Vreelandella piezotolerans: one gene and its partner. The protein of the gene in region 2 binds, or shares a complex with, the protein of the main gene of each other region. Links are inferred from orthologs where the notes say so. Each region holds a gene or a part of one and is shown on either strand. Other genes may lie near its edges.

Region 1 (9,794 bases), 2.0 Mb from region 2 along the record:
TGCCACGCCTTTGTTGACCCCGCCCGCCATGATCTCTAACGAGTCCACCGTGGAGTAGGTAATGTGCAGCCCATCGCCGTGGGCGGCCTGGGCCTGAGCTTCCAGCTCTGCTAGCGCTTCCGGGTCGCCTAAATAGAGCACTTTACCCACGCCGTTGGCGTCCATCTGATCGGGCGGCACGACCTCATAGCGAAAGCCCGTTGAGGCATGTAATGACAGCAGATGTGGCGCGTGGGCATCCACATGCCAGCCTACCTCGCGGTAAAGACTGAGACGCACTTGGGGTGGTCGGGGTAATTGAATCAGCGTGCGGGCATGAGCCGGATCGAGATGGGACGCGCTGACCAAGCTATCCGCGGGATCATGGGTGTACGCCCCATTAGTACTGATCAGGTGGGCAGGGACGCCCAATTCGTCACGGAATACGCGCATATCGTGGTAATGGCGGCCGGAGGCCAGCGCCAGATGGTGCCCCTGCTGTACCAGCCTACGCAGCACCTCGACGGTGCTGTCATGTAACCGGTGGTCGCTGCCCAGCAGCGTACCGTCTAGGTCGGAAACGATCAGGCGTGGGGTCATAAGCGCGCTCCTTGTACGTTAGTCGCCTTAGCGGTCGATCTACTCAGCTTAACCGATTCAGCCAAGCGTAAGTAAGCCATTGACCTGTCGTGCCCACCGCCACTTCCCCCAGGGCAACGATTGGCGCGGCCAGTGGGAATCCGTATAGTGGCACCCTACTCTCGCCAACTGATCGAACACATGCTTCAAAACAACTCCCTGCTTGCCCAGCTCAAGCAACAGATCCGTGAAACGACTCCTCGCGCCGAAGGGGTGATCAAAGCTACCGAAAAAGGCTTTGGGTTTCTTGAAACCGACAGCGGCGACTCCTATTTCGTGCCACCTCCCGCCATGAAGCAGGTACTGCACGGTGATCGCGTGGAAGCCGTCATACACGAAAACGGCGATAAGAAGTCGGTCGAGCCGGAAAAGCTCATCGAAGCCGGTTTGGACCGCTTCGTTGCACGTGTGCAAAAACGCGACGGCCGCCTGGCGGTGGTGCCGGACCACCCTTCGATTCGCAACGTGTTGAAAGCACGTATAAAAAACAGCCTCGACGAAAATAGCATTGGCGATGGCGACTGGGTCGTGGCGCGCTTGGTACGCCACCCACTAAAAGAGAACGACCGCGGCTTCTTCTCCCAGATCGATGAGTTGGTGGCCAAAGCCGACGACCCTGCCGTACCTTGGCGCGTGACGCTTGCTCGCCACGCGCTGGAACAAGAGTGCCCGGATGCTGGCAGCGATTGGCCGCTACGCGACGAGGGACTGACGCGGGAAGACCTCACCGCACAGCCCTTCTTTACCATCGACGGCGAAAAGACGCGAGACATGGACGATGCCCTATATGTGGTGGCCCGTCCCGAAGGCGGCTGGCAGTTGAGCGTGGCCATTGCCGACCCCACCGCCTATGTGGAAGAGGGCCACGCCGCCGATCTGGAAGCGCGCACTCGCGCATTTACCGTCTACCTGCCGGGCCAGAACGTCACCATGCTGCCCGAGCAGTTGGCGGACGACTTGTGCTCGCTGTGGGAAGGCCAAGAGCGCCCAGCCCTTGCCTGCACGCTGACCATTCATGCCGACGGCAGCCTGGGCGACTACCGCTTCTTCGCGGCCAACGTGACGTCCCACGCGAAGCTGGTGTACGAGCGCGTCTCCGACTGGATCGAAGGCCAGGGCGACTGGGCACCGGCCGAGGAGATTGCCGAGCAGCTGAAGGCGCTGCAGGCCTTGACGGAAGCTCGCACTGCATGGCGTAACGAGCACGCACTGGTCTTCAAAGATCGTCCTGATTACGTCTTCGATCTGGATGAAGCGGGCAACGTGCTGGGCATTCGCACCGAAGACCGCCGCATTGCCAACCGCATGATCGAAGAGTCGATGATTGCCGCCAACGCCTGCTGCGCGGACTTCCTGGCCAGCCATATCGGCCACGGCATCTTCAACGTCCACCGCGCTTTCGAGCCGGAAAAAGCCGAAGCGGCCCAAGAGTTCCTCGCCACTCAGGAAATCGTCGTCGATCAACAGGCCTTGACCGAACTGGCTCACTATAAGGAACTCAAGCGTGCGCTTGAGAGCCGCGACGACGCTTGGTTGGATGCGCGCCTACGCCGTTTCCAGGGCTTCACCAGCATGTCGGCCCAGCCTGGCCCGCATTTTGGGCTGGGGCTGCCCGCCTACGCCACCTGGACCTCGCCGATTCGTAAGTACGGCGATATGGTCAACCACCGCTTGATCAAGCGTGTGCTCAAGGGCGAGCAGGCTCCGGCAGAAGCCAGCCAGCAGCTCACCGAGCAGCTCACCGAGCGCCGCCGTCTGAATCGTATGGCTGAACGCGACGTAAAAGATTGGCTTTACGTGCGCTACCTGACCCCGGCGGCGCAGAATCAGGACACCTTCGACGCCGAAATCATGGCGATCAACCGTGGCGGTATGCGGGTTCGTCTGATAGAAAACGGCGCGACGGCGTTCGTGCCCGCCCCCTTGATGCACAGTGACCGCGATAAAGTGGTCATCGATGACAAAGAGGGCCGCATTCAGATCGAGGGCGAGGAGCGCTTCAAGCTGGGCGATAGCCTGCGTGTCTCACTGACCGAAGCTCGCGAAGAGACACGATCGCTGGTCGCCAAACCTGCTGCCTAAACGCAGCCAACACGTGTTCGCGCCACGGCTTTGCCGTGGCGTTTTTATTTCTGCTGCACGGTGACGTTGTCGCAGAACTGACTTATTTCTACCCTAAGGTAAGTCGATGACACTCATGTGGCTCGGAGGTTACCTTGCACATCGCCGATGTGACCATGTTCCACGCCCCGGCAAGTGGCGGCGTTCGCACCTACTTACAGGCTAAACATCGCGTGCTTTCGCGCAGCCCCAACCTGCGAACCAGCCTGCTGGTGCCGGGGGCCGAACGCGATAGTTTGGGCGACCACCATACGCTGCCGGCGCTGCACCTGCCGCTTGGGCAGGGTTATCGATTTCCGCTGCGCCGCCGTCCTTGGCGAGAAGCCTTGGTAGACCTCTCACCCACGTTGATCGAAGCAGGTGATCCGTATGTGACCGCCTGGGCCGCGCTAGAGGCTGGCCAGCGGCTAGGTGTGCCAGTGGTGGGTTTCTACCACTCCGACTTACCTAACTTAATGGGGGACCGTTTTGGACGACACGTCCACCAACGGCTGGTTCGCTACGTGGTAGATCTGTACCAGCGCTTCGATAGCGTACTCGCCCCCTGCCACGCCATGGCCAACCGTCTCACCGAGTGGGGCGTACCCAACGTACGCGTGCAGTCGTTAGGGGTCGATTTAGTGCAGTTCCACCCTTCAAGGCGCGACCCTGGCTTCCGTGCAGCCATGGGTGTACCTGACGATAAGAAACTACTGATATTCGTCGGTCGCTTCTCGCGAGAAAAGAACATCGACGTTTTACTCGCCACCATGCGGGCGCTGGGCAGCGACTATCATCTGTTACTAATGGGGCCGGGCATGCCAACGCAGGTGCCCAGCAATGTCACGGTGGTGAACCGCTGCTGCGGCAGCCATGAAGTGGCAAGAGCGCTGGCCAGTAGCGATGCGTTACTGCATGCCGGCACCCGCGAAACCTTTGGGCTAGTGGCTCAGGAAGCGATGGCCAGCGGCCTGCCAGTCATTGGTGCGCGGGCGGGTGCGCTGATCGAGAACGTACCGCTGGGCGCGGGCGTGCTCTGCCAGCCGCTGGACCCAGATGCCATGGCTGACGCCTGCGCCGCACTATTTAGCAACGACATCGCCGCGAGCGGTCGCTATGCGCGCCACTATGTCGAGCGACAGTTCAGTTGGGATAGCGTGATTGGCTCGCTGCTGACGCACTACATCGACCTATGCGGACTCGAACAGCCCGATGCCCGTGCCGTCCGCCGCTAACGCCCAACGGCTGCTACGTTTTCGTCCGCTACACGGTGTGTTGCTGCTCGCTGCCCTGGTGGCACCGCTGGTGCTCACCTCACTGGCCGGTGGCAGCCGTGCGTTCGACCATGTGGCGCAATTCCCCATTGGCTTGCTGGTTCTGATGATCGCCATGGCGGCGCTGTGCTGGAACTTGAACGCCGCCCGGCTACGCCTGATGCTGAACGGCCGCGCTGGCCAGCTTGGACAGCGCGGCGCGCTGGGCATCGAGCTGGCAGCGAAGTGCGCGCTCTGCGCGACGCCAGGCGGCAGCGGCGGTCCGGCCACCCTGCTGTTACTGCTTGCCCAGCGGGGATTTTCACCCTCGAAAGGCACCGCCGTATTTCTCATCGACCAGGGCTGTGACCTGCTGTTCTTCCTAGTGATGCTGAGCGGCTTGGTGGCGATGTCGGTAGTCGGTGATGCCCAGTGGCCGCACCAGGGCCTGGTACAGCTTTCATTGCTGGGATTGGCGCTGCTAGCCGTAGGCGTCTCGCTGATCATGGGATATTTACCCAAGCTGCTACGGTCGCGTCGTCAGTGGCTGGCTTGGCTACGCCCAAGCCGACGGCGCTGGCTGGTCAGGCGACTGTTACGCTGCCGCCATGCGTTGCGTATGACGTTAGCGCTCCCCAAGGGCACGCTGGCAGCAATGCTGGCGCTGACGACCCTGCACTGGCTACTGCGCTACAGCTTGCTTTACCTAGCAGTGATTGGCATCGGCGGGCATGCCGACTGGCTGTGGACGTTTTTGACTCAGATGCTGGCCATGGCCGCCAGCCAGTTCAGCTTTCTGCCTGGCGGCGCGGGAGCGGCTGAAGTGGGGGTGGGAAGCTTGCTGCTGCCTTTGATGAGCAGGGAGCAGGCCGCTGCCGCTGTGCTGGTTTGGCGGCTGATTAGCTACCACCTTTACCTCGCCGCCGGCGCGCCGCTGCTACTGCTCTACAGCGCGCGTCTGCTGCGTCAGCGCAAGCCGCCCCACCGCTTTCCTTGACCCTCACGAACGCAAAAAGGGCACCCGAGGGTGCCCTTTTCAGCGTCATGAAAAAAGTGCGCGGCTTACCAGCCGGTGACTTCTTTCAACGCATCGCCAATTTGCGCCAAAGAACGAACGGTTTTGACACCGGCGTCTTCTAGAGCCGCAAATTTTTCATCGGCAGTCCCTTTACCACCAGAGATGATGGCACCCGCGTGGCCCATACGCTTGCCAGGAGGTGCCGTCACGCCGGCAATGTAGGAAACCACCGGCTTCGACACGTTGGCTTTGATGTAAGCCGCGGCTTCTTCTTCGGCGGTGCCGCCGATTTCGCCGATCATCACGATTGCTTCGGTTTTCGGGTCTTTCTCGAACATCTCCAGGATGTCGATGAAGTTAGAACCCGGAATCGGGTCGCCGCCGATACCGACACAGGTAGACTGACCGAAACCGTGATCAGTGGTCTGCTTAACGGCTTCATAGGTCAGGGTACCAGAGCGAGACACGATACCGACGCGGCCTGGCTGATGGATGTGACCCGGCATGATACCGATTTTGCACTCACCGGGAGTGATCACACCCGGGCAGTTCGGGCCGATCAGGCGTACGCCCAGCTCGTCGCATTTGACTTTTGCGTCGAGCATGTCGAGGGTCGCGATGCCTTCGGTGATGCACACGATCAGCTTGATGCCAGCATTTGCAGCTTCAAGGATCGAGTCTTTGCAGAACGGTGCCGGTACGTAGATCACGCTGGCCTCTGCACCGGTTTTCTCGACCGCTTCTTTCACGGTGTTGAAAACGGGCAGGCCCAGGTGCGTCTGGCCGCCTTTGCCCGGCGTGACACCACCGACCATCTGCGTGCCATAGGCAATCGCCTGCTCGGAGTGGAACGTGCCCTGGCCACCGGTGAAACCTTGGCAGATGACCTTGGTGTTCTTATCGATCAGGATGCTCATTACTTGCCCTCCGCTGCTTTGACAACCTGCTGAGCCGCGTCGGTCAGACTGGTAGCAGCGATGATGTTCAGACCGCTAGACGCCAGTTTCTCAGCGCCCAATTCCGCGTTGTTACCTTCCAGACGTACGACCACCGGGACGTTGACGCCCACTTGCTCGACGGCACCGATGATGCCTTCCGCAATCATGTCGCAACGAACGATACCGCCGAAGATGTTCACCAGAACGGCTTTGACGTTGTCGTCAGACAGGATGATCTTGAACGCTTCTGCAACGCGCTCTTTGGTCGCGCCGCCGCCAACGTCCAGGAAGTTAGCGGGCTTGCCGCCACTCAGGTTGACGATATCCATGGTGCCCATGGCCAGGCCTGCGCCGTTCACCATGCAACCGATGTTACCGTCGAGGGCAACATAGTTCAGTTCCCACTTCGCCGCGTCGGCTTCACGCTGATCTTCCTGGGAAGGATCGCGCATGGCCTGCAGGTCTGGATGACGGTACAGGGCGTTGCTGTCGAGCCCCAGTTTGGCATCCAAGCAGTGCAGGTTGCCTTCGTCAGTGATGACCAGCGGGTTGATCTCGAGCAGTGCCAGATCTTTGTCGTGGAACAGCTTGGAGAGACCCAGGAAGATCTTGGTGAACTGTTTCACCTGATCGCCTTCCAGACCCAACGCAAAGGCCAGCTCTCGCGCTTGGTAGGGCTGTGCGCCGACCAGCGGATCGATTTCCGCTTTGAGGATCTTCTCAGGCGTCTCTTCAGCAACGGTTTCGATCTCGACACCGCCCTCGGTGGAAGCCATGAACACGACGCGACGAGTGGTACGGTCAACGACCGCGCCCAAGTAGAGCTCGTCGGCGATGTTGGTGCAGGTCTCTACCAGAATCTTGGCAACCGGCTGACCTTTTTCGTCAGTCTGGTAAGTCACTAGGTTCTTGCCCAGCCACTGCTCGGCGAAGGTTTTGGCTTCTGCCGGGTCTTTGATCAGCTTGACGCCGCCCGCTTTACCGCGGCCGCCAGCGTGAACCTGGGCTTTGACGACCCACATGTCGCCGCCGATTTTTTTACACGCTTCTACAGCTTCTTCGGGAGTGTCCACGGCAAAGCCTTTGGACACTGGCAGACCATAATCGGCAAACAGCTGCTTGCCTTGATACTCGTGAAGGTTCATCGATTCATGCCATTGGTTGCATGTGACTCGAACGATGATCAGCTGGCGTGACAGTGTATCTGTACCGCCCTGACCATCCCCGTACTTTCAGTGGCCAGCACATTACCGCGCGGGGCTGAAAGTGTTGCGCCACCTGACGGTGGCGCTTGGTTGTTGCTTAGCGAATTACTTGCGCTTCTTACGGTTCGCCATATGAATCGCATGGCCTTCTACCGCAAGAGCAGCTTCGTGCACGGCTTCCGACATGGTCGGGTGCGCGTAGCAGGTCAGCGCGAGGTCTTCGGCGCTAGAGCCGAATTCCATCGCAATCACGCCTTGAGCGATCATTTCACCGGCGTGCTGACCGACGATGTGCATACCGAGGATACGATCCGTTTCCGCATCGGCAATGATCTTGGCGCTACCTTCGGTGGCATTGTTCGCCATGGCACGGCCGCTGGCGGCGAATGGGAAGCTGCCGGTTTTGACCTCAATGCCTTTGGCCTTGGCATCTTGCTCGGTCATACCGACCCACGCCACTTCCGGGAAGGTGTAGATCACGTTCGGGATGGTGTCGTAGTTCATCTCGGCTTTGTGGCCAGCGATGATGTCCGCCACCATGATGCCCTCTTCGGACGCTTTGTGCGCCAACATCGGGCCGCGTACACAGTCGCCGATGGCGTAAACACCCGGCACGTTGGTACGGCACTGGTCGTCGACGAAGATGAAACCACGCTCGTCCAGCTCGACGCTCACGCCATCGGCAATCACGCCTTTGGTGTAGGGGCGACGGCCAACGCAAACGATCAGCTTGTCGAAGGTCATCTCTTGTTCGCCGTTGGCATCGGTGTACTTGACGACGACTTCGTCACCGTTCGCTTCCGAACCGGTCACACGGGCACCCAGTTTGATGTCCAGCCCCTGCTTCTTGAGCAGTTTCTGGGTCTCTTTGGCAATCGCGGTGTCGACCATCGGCAGGAAGGAGTCCATCGCTTCCAGGACGGTGACTTCAGAACCCAGACGGTTCCATACGCTGCCCAGCTCCAGGCCGATGACGCCCGCGCCAATGACGCCAAGACGCTTCGGCGTTTCCTGAAATTCCAGGGCGCCGGTGGAATCGACGATTAGGCCTTCGGTCAGCGGGGTCGGCGGAATTTCCACTGGCACGGAGCCTGCCGCGATGACGATGTTATCGGCGTCATAAGTCGTGGTATTGCCGTCGAGGTCGGTGACTTCGACTTGCTTGCCAGAGATGACTTTACCGGTACCTTCGATGGCCGTAACACCATTGGCTTTGAACAGGCCAGAGATGCCGCCGGTCAAGTTCTTAACGATCTTGTCTTTGCGCGCCATCATCTTCTTGACGTCCATGGTCACGTCGCCGGCTTCGATACCCATGTCGTCGAAATCGTGCTTGGCTTCGACGAACTTGTGCGAGGCTTCAAGCAGCGCTTTGGACGGGATACAACCGACATTCAAGCAGGTACCGCCGTGAACGACGTTACCTTCTTTACCGATCCATTTTTCAACACAGGCGGCTTTCAGACCCAGCTGCGCAGCGCGGATAGCCGCTACGTAGCCACCAGGGCCTGCACCAATAACGATCACGTCAAACTTGTCAGCCATGTTGGCTCCTTTAGCTTGGTGGCCTCCTCCCGGGTGGATGACAGCGGGTAGGAGGCTGTGTGCGATTAACTCAGCGTGCTCAACACTAGCGAAGGCGGATCAGCGCGCTTCGTTATACGTCCAGCAGCAGACGAGCCGGGTCTTCCAGCAGCTCTTTAATCGTAACCAGGAATTGTACCGCGTCTTTGCCGTCGATCATGCGGTGGTCGTAAGACAGTGCCAGATACATCATCGGGCGAATTTCGACCTTACCGTTCACCGCCATCGGACGTTCCTGGATCTTGTGCATCCCCAGGATAGCGGTTTGCGGCGGGTTGATGATCGGGGTCGACATCAGCGAGCCAAAGATACCACCATTAGTGATGGTGAAGGTGCCGCCCTGCATTTCGTCGATGCCGAGCTTACCGTCACGCGCACGCTTGCCAAAGTCGACGATCGTCTTCTCGACGTCGGCAATTTTCATGCTGTCAGTGTCACGCAGAATTGGCACCACGAGACCACGATCCGTCGATACGGCAACACCGATGTCTTGGTAACCATGGTAAACGATATCGGTGCCATCGATAGAGGCGTTGACATCCGGGAAGCGCTTGAGAGCTTCGGAGGCGGCTTTTACGAAGAAGCCCATGAAGCCAAGCTTGGTGTCGTGGGCCTTCAGGAAGGTATCTTTGTACTGGGCACGCAGCGACATCACCGCACCCATGTCCACTTCGTTGTACGTGGTCAGCATGGCAGCGGTCTGCTGTGCTTGAACCAAACGCTTGGCGATGGTTTGACGCAGACGGCTCATCGGCACGCGCTTCTCGGCACGCTCACCCTCGACCGCTGGCGCAGCAGCGGCTTTAGCGGGTGCAGAGGACTTAGCCGCTTTCTTTGCCGAGCCCTCTTTGACGGCTTTCTGAACGTCTTCTTTCAGAATACGGCCGCCTTTGCCGGTACCTTCGATCTTGGACACGTCCAGATCGTGCTCAGCCACCATTTTACGTGCCGCCGGTGCCAGGATCTTGTCGCCGACTTTCTCGTCAGCGCCGTCGTCGTCGCTGCCGGACTTGTCTTCGGTGCTCGGTGCGCTGGCTTCGTCGCTGCCACCGCCTTCGACGAAGGTCGCCAGAATCGC
Region 2 (9,929 bases):
GAAAAGGGCGCGGTTGCGAGCGCTGAATATCGAAACGGTGGGTGACCCTAGGCGCGAGCCCAAACAGATCCCGCATGACCGTCTGCCACTCGCGGCCATGCGGTTTAAAGCGAGTCCCCTGGGCCAGATGAAAGACCAGCCAGTGGGCCATCTCATGAGGAATCACCTCATCGAAAAACGCCTCGCGATTATCGGCCAGCAGCACCGGGTTGAAGCGCAGCCCGCCCCGCCCAAGATGCGCCTGCCCTGCCGATGCGCCCTTCAGGTCGAACCACACCTTGGGCGTGGGCAGCGCGGGATCTACCTCACGACAGCGTGCCAGGGCCTGCGCGACCCGCTCTTGGGCGGCACAAAGCAGCGCTTCATGGGACAGCGCCAATAATTCATCGCGCGGCCAAGGGGGGAGTGGAGACGTCTTCATTAGTGATAAACTAGCCATTAGTGACGTTGATCGATTGTGATGGATCGACAGCGGTTTTCAAACATGACGTTGATAACGAGGCTCCCCATGGCAGAGCGCAATACCATGACCGACGCTAACTCGCCCGACAGTGCCCCGCCTCAGCCGCTGCTTGACGACGAACAGCTCGACAGGCTGGACGATTTTCTCGACTCTGAACAAGTGGGCGAAGATGCCCTCGACCTGATTTCGGCCCATGGCTTTCTGGTCGCCCTGGCAGTCGCGCCTAGCGAGCAGCCCACCGAGCAGTGGCTGGAGGAGCTTTTTCAAGGCGAACCCAACTACCGCGATGCCACCGAGCGCGATGAGATCGTCCGACTGCTGACACTGCTGCGCGACAACGCCATGGCGGTCCTGGAGCAAGGGGGCCTACCGGAACTGCCCTTCGAACTAACGCTGGATGGTCTGCCCGCAGAAGAGACGCCGATTGGCGACTGGTGTGCAGGCTTCATGGAAGGCGTGTTCAGCGACGAGAGCGCTTGGTTCCAGGATGATGAAGAGGCTGCCGCCACGCTGCTGCTGCCGTTCATGTCGCTATCGGGGCTCTTCGACGACGAACCCGACATGGCCGAGATGGCCAAAGATCAGGCCAGCCAAGAATCCTTCGTCGCCCAGCTGCCCGAGCTCGTCCTTGACCTCTACCTGCACTACCGGGTACCACCAGAAACGCCCAAACCCAAACCGCGCAAAAAGACGCCCGCCAAAGCGAAGGGCAAAAAGCGCCAGTAGCCGCGTTATTTCAGGCGCATCACCAAACCGTCCACGACACCATACACCCACTCCTTGGCCCGCTGCCCCCAGGGGCGCGCGGCCCAGGCGGCAGCATCCACCTCTTGGCTGGCAGCAAAATTACGTTCGAAAAGCGCCTGCACGTCGCTGGCGAATCCTGGATCGTCTATCTCCTGGTTGGCCTCTAGGTTCCAGTGCAGGTTCCAGTGATCGAAATTACAAGAGCCTAGGCTAACCCACTCGTCGGCCAGGACGAACTTGGCATGTATGAAGGTCGGCTGGAACTCGAAAATGCGCACGCCCGCTTTCAGCAGTGCCTGATAAAAACGCTGGCCCGCATAGCGCACGCCGGGGTGGTCGTGCTTGGCGCCGGGCAGCAGCAAACGTACATCCACGCCTTGTCGAGCGGCGCGGATCAAGCGGCGGCGCAGCGCAAACGTGGGCACGAAGTAGGGCGTGCATAGCCACAGCCGCTGACGCGCACGACTGACCCGGGCATACAGCGAGTGGCGAATTGCTTGGTAGCGATAGCCTCTGGCCGACATTACTCGCCCACGCACGCCATCGGCATGGGACGTCGCGCTGCGCTGAGGCGGGAGCGGAAGGGGCGCTGGGTCCCCCGAGGCCTGGCGGGTCAGCCGGGAACGCCACAAACGGCGAAACAGTGCCTCCCAGTCTGCAACGGTCGGTCCGTCGATGCGTAGCGCGATTTCGTACCACGCCTGCAAAAACTCATCCACCGCGCCAAAACCGCCGGTAAAGGCAATTTCGCCGTCCACCACCACTATCTTACGGTGATCACGGCTCAGATTGCGGGCCAACGAGTGAAAGCCAATCGGGTTGAACAGCTGCAAGGCTACGCCAGCGCTCTGCAAGCGTTCACGGTCGCGTCGCTCCAGCCCCATCGCACCGTAGCCGTCCAGGAGTAGAAACACCTGCACGCCGCGCCTAGCGGCGGACGCCAGCGCGTCGATGACTTGGGTGGCAAGCTCCCCCGACTCCATCAAGTAGAGTTCCACCAGCACGTAGTGCTGCGCTTGGCTCACCGCGTCGAACATCGCCGGTAAAAAGCGCGACGCTTCCGGCAGCAACACCACCCGGTTCCCTTCTCGCCACTCGTGCTGCATAGAGACTCCTTCTCTGGCTCCGCTGTGTCATCAACGCTCAGCGACTTAGGGAGCGATGGACATATAGATCGTAGCGGCTCGTTTTGCCTTCCAACGTGTGCTGCGGCGCGGGCCCTGCAATAGGCGGCGCTTTACGGGGGCGTTTCACTACCACCCGGTGGGTCGCCACGTCGAGCGCGGCTTCCAACAAGCGAGGAGCATCGTCGTCGTCTCCGGCCAGCTCGCGAAACACGCGCATCTCTTTTTTCACCAGCGCGGACTTGTCGCGATGGGGGAACATGGGATCCAGGTGGACGACTTGGGGCGTAAACTCGGCGTCCGCCACCAGCCTCGCCAACCGCTCGGCGGCATCGCCATGACGCAAGTACATGCGCGCGGCAATCGCGGCGGTGTCCTCTGCGGCCGCCGCACGCGCTAGGCCGTCGCTGAGCAAGGCGGCGATGGCCGCGACCCGCTCGATCATCAGTACCGGCGCCCCGAGGCTGGCCAGTACGAAGGCGTCGCGACCCAGGCCCGCCGTGGCATCGACCACGCTCGGCGTCACGCCTTTGGCTAGCCCGCAGGCCTTTGCCACCAGCTGTCCACGGCCGCCACCGAACTGACGACGGTGCGCGGCCTTGCCCGAGACGAAGTCGACGCTGAGCGGTTTGCCGTACTCGCGCTCGTCTCCCGCCAGGGCAAGCCGACCCTCCATGTAACCCAGCGTCAGCCCAGGTGGTAGCAAAACCTCCGGTACTGCCTGGCTCATGCCGGTTTCTTCCAAGCCACGTCATTTCGCAGATACACCGGCTGTACCTCATGGGCCGCCTGGCCCAGACCTGCGTCCAAGTCGCGCGCGGCCAGCCACGCCATCTCCTCCGCGCGTGGCTCTAGATCCGTGAGATGTTGCGACAAGCTGGCCTGCACGCCGACGGCAAATTCGTCCCACAGATTAAAGCCCGAGCCCACGCCCACCCAATCGGTTTCACCGGCTGGCAAACGGAATGCACCGGGCGGGATGACGACCTCGTCACTCTGTAAGCTTAGGGTATCGTTCAGGCAGTGCCAGGTAGCGGCATACACTTCGCCCATGCGCGCATCCAGCGCGGTGACCACATGGCGAAAGTGATAACGCCGATGCGCCTGAAGCGCGAGCGCTTCCAGGGTCGACACGCCGAGCAATGGGCAGTCCAAGCCAAACGCCAATCCTTGCGCGGCACCGGCCGCAATGCGCAGGCCGGTGAACGAGCCGGGGCCGCGCCCAAAGGCGACGGCATTCAACGCTTGTGGGGCAATGCCCGCATCGGCAAGCAGCTCATCCACCATTGGCATCAAGCGCTTGGTGTGCGCGCGTGGCGTCATCTCGAAGCGTGCCAGGCAGTCACGTTGGCCGCCTGTATGGCGGAGTAGTGCCGCAGAGCAGGCGCTGGAGGAGGCATCCAGTGCCAGAAGGTATAACGACGACATAGCGGTATTGCACTCCGTAAAAATAGGCCTCTAGTATACCGCCGCACGCCTGAAACGACGATGGCCCGCAGGAAACCTGCGGGCCATCGAGGCACGTAACACTGAGGCGCGCTTAGCTGAGCGCTTCTTTCACCTGGCGGGTGATGTCTGCCACACTGCCTACGCCTTCGACGCGGTGATACTGCGGTGCAGTCGCCGGATCCTCTTTCGCCCACTGCTGGTAGTAGTCCACCAGCGGAGCGGTTTGGTCGTGGTAGACCGACAGGCGATTACGCACCGTGGACTCCTGATCGTCTTCACGCTGGATCAGCGATTCGCCGGTTACGTCGTCTTTACCCGCTTCTTTGGGCGGATTGTGCTCGATGTGATACACACGACCAGAGGCCGGATGCACGCGGCGACCCGCCAAGCGACTGACGATCTCTTCGTCCGGCACGGCGATTTCCAGCACGTGGTCCAGTTTGACGCCGCCCTCTTTCATGGCGTCTGCTTGGGGGATGGTCCGCGGGAAGCCGTCGAACAAGAACCCATTCTCACAGTCCGGCTGGCTGATGCGCTCCTTGACCAGGTCGATGATGATGTCGTCCGACACCAGTCCCCCGCTGTTCATAATCTCTTTGACCTTCAGGCCCAGCTCGGTGCCGTCTTTGATGGCGGTGCGCAGCATATCCCCGGTGGAAATTTGGGGAATCTTGAACTGCTCACAGATGAATTGAGCTTGAGTCCCCTTCCCCGCGCCGGGGGCACCCAACAGGATTAAACGCATGGCACTGCTCCTTGAATGATCGTCTTGAATGATAGTGATCGTTGAAATCAATGAATCGACAATAACCGTGCCGTTCAGGCGACACAACTCCCCAAAAGCCTGAGAGCACGATTATTTTGTGTTTTTTTGAGTAAAAACAGCAAAGTGGCCAGCGTTAGTACTTTGGTCACCCTGTTTTAATCAAACTATCGTTTAAGTGGCCTAGCTATAAACACAAGCGGCGCCCCTCAGGGCGCCGCTTGTGGCTTGCTCGGTCGACCGCTTACAGCAGTAAGCGACGGATATCGGTGAGCACGTCCGCCAGGAAGGCGGTGAAGCGCGCTGCATCTGCCCCGTTGATCGCGCGGTGATCGTAGGAGAGCGATAGCGGCATCATCAAGCGCGCTTGGAAGGCGTTGCCATCCCAAACCGGCTTCATCTGCGCTTTCGACACACCCAAGATCGCGACCTCGGGGGCGTTGACGATCGGTGTGAAGGCCGTGCCGCCAATCGAGCCCAGGCTCGAAATGGTGAAGCAGCCACCGGTCATCTCTTCCCGCTTGAGCTTCTTGCTCTGCGCTTTCTTGCCTAGCTCCGCCATCTCCTTGGCAATCTCGATCAAGGATTTCTTATCGGCGTCTCGCAGCACGGGCACCATCAGGCCGTCCGGTGTATCCACCGCGATGCCGATATGGACGTACTTCTTCCACACCAGCGTATCGCCGTCGCCTTTCAAGCTGACGTTGAACTGCGGGAACTTACGCAGTGCAAAGGCACACGCCTTGACCAGGAAGGGCAGCGGCGTGAGCTTGGCCCCCTGGGCTTCGGCCTCGGCCTTCATGGCCTTGCGGAAGTCCTCGAGCTCGGTGATGTCGGCTTCGTCGAACTGGGTCACGTGGGGCACGTTGAGCCAGCTACGATGCAGGTTCGTCGCGCCCATCTTGAGCAGGCGACCCATCGGCTTCTCTTCCACTTCACCAAACTGGCTGAAGTCGACGTCCGGCACGGCGGGAATGCCTGCTCCACCGCTGGCCGCAGGAGCGGCGGCCTGGGCTTTACCCTGATTGGCCATCGCCTGTTTGACGTAGGCCTGCACGTCCTCTTTCAGCACGCGGTCTTTCGGGCCGCTGGGCTTCACGAGGCCCAGATCGACGCCTAGCTCACGGGCCAGCATACGCACGGCGGGGCCTGCATGCACCAGCTTGCCGTCGCGAGGCTTGTGAGACGCCATTTGCGCTTCGGGACTGGGGGAACCCGCCGGAGACGCCTGCTTGGCGCTGGGCGCGCGCTGCGGCTTGCTATCCGACTTTTCAGGAGCCGCTTTTTTGGGTGCGGCTTTCTTGGCACCCGCGACTTCCATATAGCCGATCACGTCGCCTTCAGAAACGGTGTCACCCTCTTTGACGGTGAGCTCCAGAATCTTGCCCTTGAAGGGGCTCGGCACGTCCATGGAGGCTTTATCGGACTCCAGGGTGATCAGCGGATCTTCGACGTCGACCTCGTCACCGGCGGCAACACCAATCTCGATGATCGGCACGTCGGAAGAGCCCGACAGATCCGGCACGCGAATCTCTTTGCGTTCGGGCTCGCCGCTGCCGCTATCGTCGTCAGCCGCATCGTCTTCGGCGTTGGCAGATTGGTTAGCGGAGGCAGACTCGTCAGCCTGCTCAGGCGCGTCCGCGTCGTCGGTATCGTCACCTTCGCCCGCGATCTCCATCTGGCCAATCACGTCACCTTCGGAAACGGTATCGCCCTCTTTCACCGTCAGCGACACGATCTTACCGCTGTGCGGGCTAGGCACGTCCATGGAGGCCTTGTCAGACTCCAGGGTGATCAGCGGGTCTTCGGCGTTGACGTCATCGCCTTCGCTCACGGCGACTTCGATGATTTCGACGTTATCGGAGCCGCCAAGGTCAGGCACCTTGATGTCGACGGTCTGCTTGCCACCGCTGGCTTTCTTCGGCGCCGGAGCGGCGTCTTCTTGCTGTTTGGCGGGCGCTTCGTCTGACGACGACGCTTCGTCGGCTTCCGCTTCTGGCTCGGCATCGCTCTCACCGCCACCTTCCACTTCCAGCTCGACGATATCGTCGCCTTCCGAGACTTTATCGCCCTCTTTGACCAACACTTTGATCACCTTGCCGCCTTTCGGGGCCGGTACGTCCATGCTGGCTTTGTCGGATTCCAGAGTGATCAGGGTGTCTTCCGCTTCGATGACGTCGCCTTCTGACACCGCAATCTCGATGATTTCGACATCGGTATCCCCACCGATGTCGGGAACTTTGATGATTTCGCTACTCAAGGTCGCGCTCCTTCCAAATCGGATCGAGCCGGCGGACATCTGTCCGCCGGGCAGCGGTTTAGCTGGTCAGCGGGTTCGGCTTGTTGGCATCGATGCCATACTTCTTCAGCGCTTCGCCAACCTGCTTGCGATCAAGCTCACCACGGTCGGCCAGCGCACGCAGCGCAGCAACGGTGACGAAGTAGCGGTCTACTTCGAAGAAGTAGCGCAGCTTCTCGCGGGTATCGGAACGACCAAAGCCGTCGGTACCCAACACGGTGTAATCACTGGGCACCCAAGCACGTACTTGATCCGCGTAGAGCTTCATGTAGTCGGTAGACGCAATCACCGGACCATCACGACCTTCCAGGCACTTGGTAACGTGGGGCTTGTTGGCCTCGGCATCCGGGTTGAGGAACGCTTCACGCTCCAACAGCAGCGCTTCACGACGCAATTCGTTGAAGCTGGTCACGCTCCAGATGTCGGCACCGATGCCCCAGTCGTTGGCCAGCAGTTCGGCGGCGGCTTCCACTTCGCGCAAAATGGTGCCCGAGCCCATCAGCTGAACGCGACCTTTGTCACCCTTCGTCTCTTTGAGCAGGTACATGCCCTTGACGATATCGTCGGCCGGTACGTCCTCGAGTTCGGGGTGCTCGTAGTTCTCGTTCATCACGGTCAGGTAGTAGAAGCAGTTCTCCTGATCGGTGAACATGCGCTTCAAACCATCCTGAACGATGACCGCCACCTCATGACCGTAGGTCGGGTCGTAGCTGCGGCAGTTAGGGATGGTGGACGCCTGAATCAGGCTGTGGCCATCCTGGTGCTGCAGGCCTTCACCGTTGAGCGTGGTACGCCCAGCGGTACCGCCGACCATGAAGCCACGCGCCTGCAAGTCGCCTGCGGCCCAGGCCAAGTCGCCGATACGCTGGAAGCCGAACATCGAGTAGTAGATGTAGAACGGCAGCAGCGTGACGTTGTTGTTGCTGTAGGAGGTCGCAGCGGCAATCCACGCCGACATCGCGCCTGCTTCGGAAATCCCCTCTTCGAGAACCTGACCTTTCTGGTCCTCGCGGTAGTACATGATCTGGCCCTTATCGACCGGCTCGTACTTCTGACCTTCAGAGGTGTAGATACCGAGCTGGCGGAACATACCTTCCATACCGAAGGTACGCGCTTCGTCCGGAATGATCGGCACGACCTGTTTGCCCAGCTTCTTATCTTTCACCAGGCCGTTCAGAATACGCACGAACGCCATGGTGGTAGACACTTCGCGCCCTTTGGAGCCGCCCATTTGCGAGGCAAAGGTCTTGTCTTCCAGGGTCGGAATGTCCAGCGGCTCGAACGTGCTGCGGCGACTCGGCAGATAGCCGTTAAGACGCTCGCGCTGCAAGTGCATGTACTTGAGTTCGGGAGAGTCCTCTTCCGGCTTGTAATACGGCACGTCCTTGAGCTGCTCGTCGGTGAGCGGAATACCGAAACGGTCGCGGAATTTCTTCAGCGCTTCGTACTCCATGCTCTTGACCTGGTGCGCTTCGTTGGCCGCTTCGCCATCGCCGCTGCCCATGCCGTACCCTTTGATGGTGTGCGCCAGGATGACGGTGGGCTTGCCATTGGAGGTATTGACCGCTTCGTGATAGGCCGCGTAGACCTTGAACGGGTCGTGACCGCCACGGTTGAGCTTCCAGATATCTTCGTCGGAGAGGTCTTTGACCATTTCTTCGGTTTCCGGGTACTTACCGAAGAAGTGCTCACGGGTGTAAGCACCGCCGTTCGCCTTGTAGTTCTGGTACTCGCCGTCGACCGCCTCGTCCATGCGTTTTTGAAGGATGCCTTTCTTATCCTTCTCGAATAGCGGATCCCAGTGACGCCCCCAAACGACCTTGATCACGTTCCAACCGGCACCGCGGAAGACGCCTTCGAACTCGTCCATGACGCGGGAGTTACCGCGTACCGGGCCGTCCAAGCGCTGCAGGTTACAGTTGATGACGAAGATCAGGTTATCGAGGTTCTCACGGCCCGCCAACGAGATCGCGCCCAGGGATTCCGGCTCGTCACACTCGCCGTCGCCCATGAAGCACCAGATCTTGCGGTCGTGCATGTCTTTCAGCTCACGGTGATGCAGATACTTCATCACGTGGGCTTGATAGATGGCCTGAATCGGGCCCAGACCCATGGACACCGTGGGGAACTGCCAGTAATCCGGCATTAGCCACGGGTGCGGGTAAGAAGAGAGGCCGTCGCCGTCGACTTCGCGACGGAACTTGTCCATTTGCTCTTCGGTCAGGCGACCTTCCAGGAACGAACGCGCGTAGATACCCGGCGCTACGTGACCCTGAATGTAAATCAAGTCGCCTTCGAAATCGCCTTTAGGGGCACGGAAGAAGTGGTTGAACCCCACATCATATAGCGTGGCAGACGACATGAAGCTTGCAATGTGACCACCCAAGCCCGGGTTGGCCCGGTTGTTACGAATGACCTGTGCAATGGCGTTGTAACGGATCAAAGAGCGAATACGGCGCTCCATGAACAGATCGCCAGGCATGGGCGCTTCGCGGTGAACCGGAATCGTATTACGGTGGGGGGTTGTCACCGAGAAGGGCACCTTCATCCCGTCCCGGCGCAGGCGATCCGCCAGGCGGGTCATCAGGTAGCGGGCACGATCTTCGCCCTCACGATCCAGTACCGATTCCAGGGATTCCAGCCACTCCGTGGTTTCGACCGGATCGAGATCTTCTCTTGTCTCCAGACTCATAGAGGTCTCTCCGAATGACGATAAATGACAATGAGCCCCGCCAACCCTTCGGGCCTGGGGCGGCTGCGGTGTTGGGCCACCACAGGCCATGCAATGGCACGACGCGTTTGCATCGTACGGGGGTTTTCGTTCTACATTCAACGAGCTACGCTCGCCTTGATGTAGTAAAGCTACACGTATAGAGTGAAGGTTAGCCTTTTGTATATGCGAAGATACCGCAAAGTCGCCACGCTGCCAATTCCAGTGAAACGTAAAAGGCTATCCAAAACAAACTATTGCACTGCAACATAAGCGCTTTATAAGACCTTTGTCGCTACGACTAACACCCCCAAAATGTAGTTAAACTACCGTTTTATTACCTGCCTCAAGAATCACTTAACATGGCTTTTTAA

What was found.
Region 1: the proteins of aceF (region 2) and lpdA are in contact, whole or in part, in a crystal structure (PDB 1EBD), measured with the Geobacillus stearothermophilus proteins. The link is inferred for Vreelandella piezotolerans from one-to-one orthologs. Residues at the interface, in WP_033016211.1 of Geobacillus stearothermophilus: Ile130, Ala131, Met132, Pro133, Arg136, Arg140, Glu141, Asn155, Arg157; in WP_049624544.1 of Geobacillus stearothermophilus: Pro340, Ser341, Asp344, Tyr345, Arg403, Asp406, Val408, Glu431, Ala432, Gly433, Asp438.

What each region holds. Positions count from the first base shown.
Region 1 is NZ_CP048602.1:1,110,293-1,120,086, reverse strand. The notes cover bases 6,458-9,307. They hold lpdA (dihydrolipoyl dehydrogenase), read right to left. Parts: upstream 8,678-9,307; coding sequence 7,238-8,677; downstream 6,458-7,237. Other genes in these bases: odhB (2-oxoglutarate dehydrogenase complex dihydrolipoyllysine-residue succinyltransferase), read right to left, coding at 8,790-9,307; sucC (ADP-forming succinate--CoA ligase subunit beta), read right to left, coding at 6,458-7,072. In the rest of the region: GYM47_RS05185 (Cof-type HAD-IIB family hydrolase), read right to left, coding at 1-579; GYM47_RS05180 (exoribonuclease II), read left to right, coding at 760-2,700; GYM47_RS05175 (N-acetylglucosaminyl phosphatidylglycerol synthase), read left to right, coding at 2,835-3,953; GYM47_RS05170 (glucosaminyl phosphatidylglycerol flippase), read left to right, coding at 3,931-4,968; sucD (succinate--CoA ligase subunit alpha), read right to left, coding at 5,034-5,906; more of sucC, read right to left, coding at 5,906-6,457; more of odhB, read right to left, coding at 9,308-9,794. UniProt on the Escherichia coli protein: Lipoamide dehydrogenase is a component of the glycine cleavage system as well as of the alpha-ketoacid dehydrogenase complexes.
Region 2 is NZ_CP048602.1:3,088,625-3,098,553, forward strand. Bases 4,299-7,283 are described here. They hold aceF (pyruvate dehydrogenase complex dihydrolipoyllysine-residue acetyltransferase), read right to left. Parts: upstream 6,807-7,283; coding sequence 4,791-6,806; downstream 4,299-4,790. Other genes in these bases: adk (adenylate kinase), read right to left, coding at 4,299-4,528; aceE (pyruvate dehydrogenase (acetyl-transferring), homodimeric type), read right to left, coding at 6,865-7,283. Also shown: GYM47_RS14160 (SprT family zinc-dependent metalloprotease), read right to left, coding at 1-421; GYM47_RS14165 (YecA/YgfB family protein), read left to right, coding at 509-1,189; GYM47_RS14170 (phospholipase D-like domain-containing protein), read right to left, coding at 1,195-2,316; GYM47_RS14175 (class I SAM-dependent methyltransferase), read right to left, coding at 2,354-3,064; tRNA (adenosine(37)-N6)-threonylcarbamoyltransferase complex dimerization subunit type 1 TsaB, read right to left, coding at 3,061-3,762; more of adk, read right to left, coding at 3,875-4,298; more of aceE, read right to left, coding at 7,284-9,537.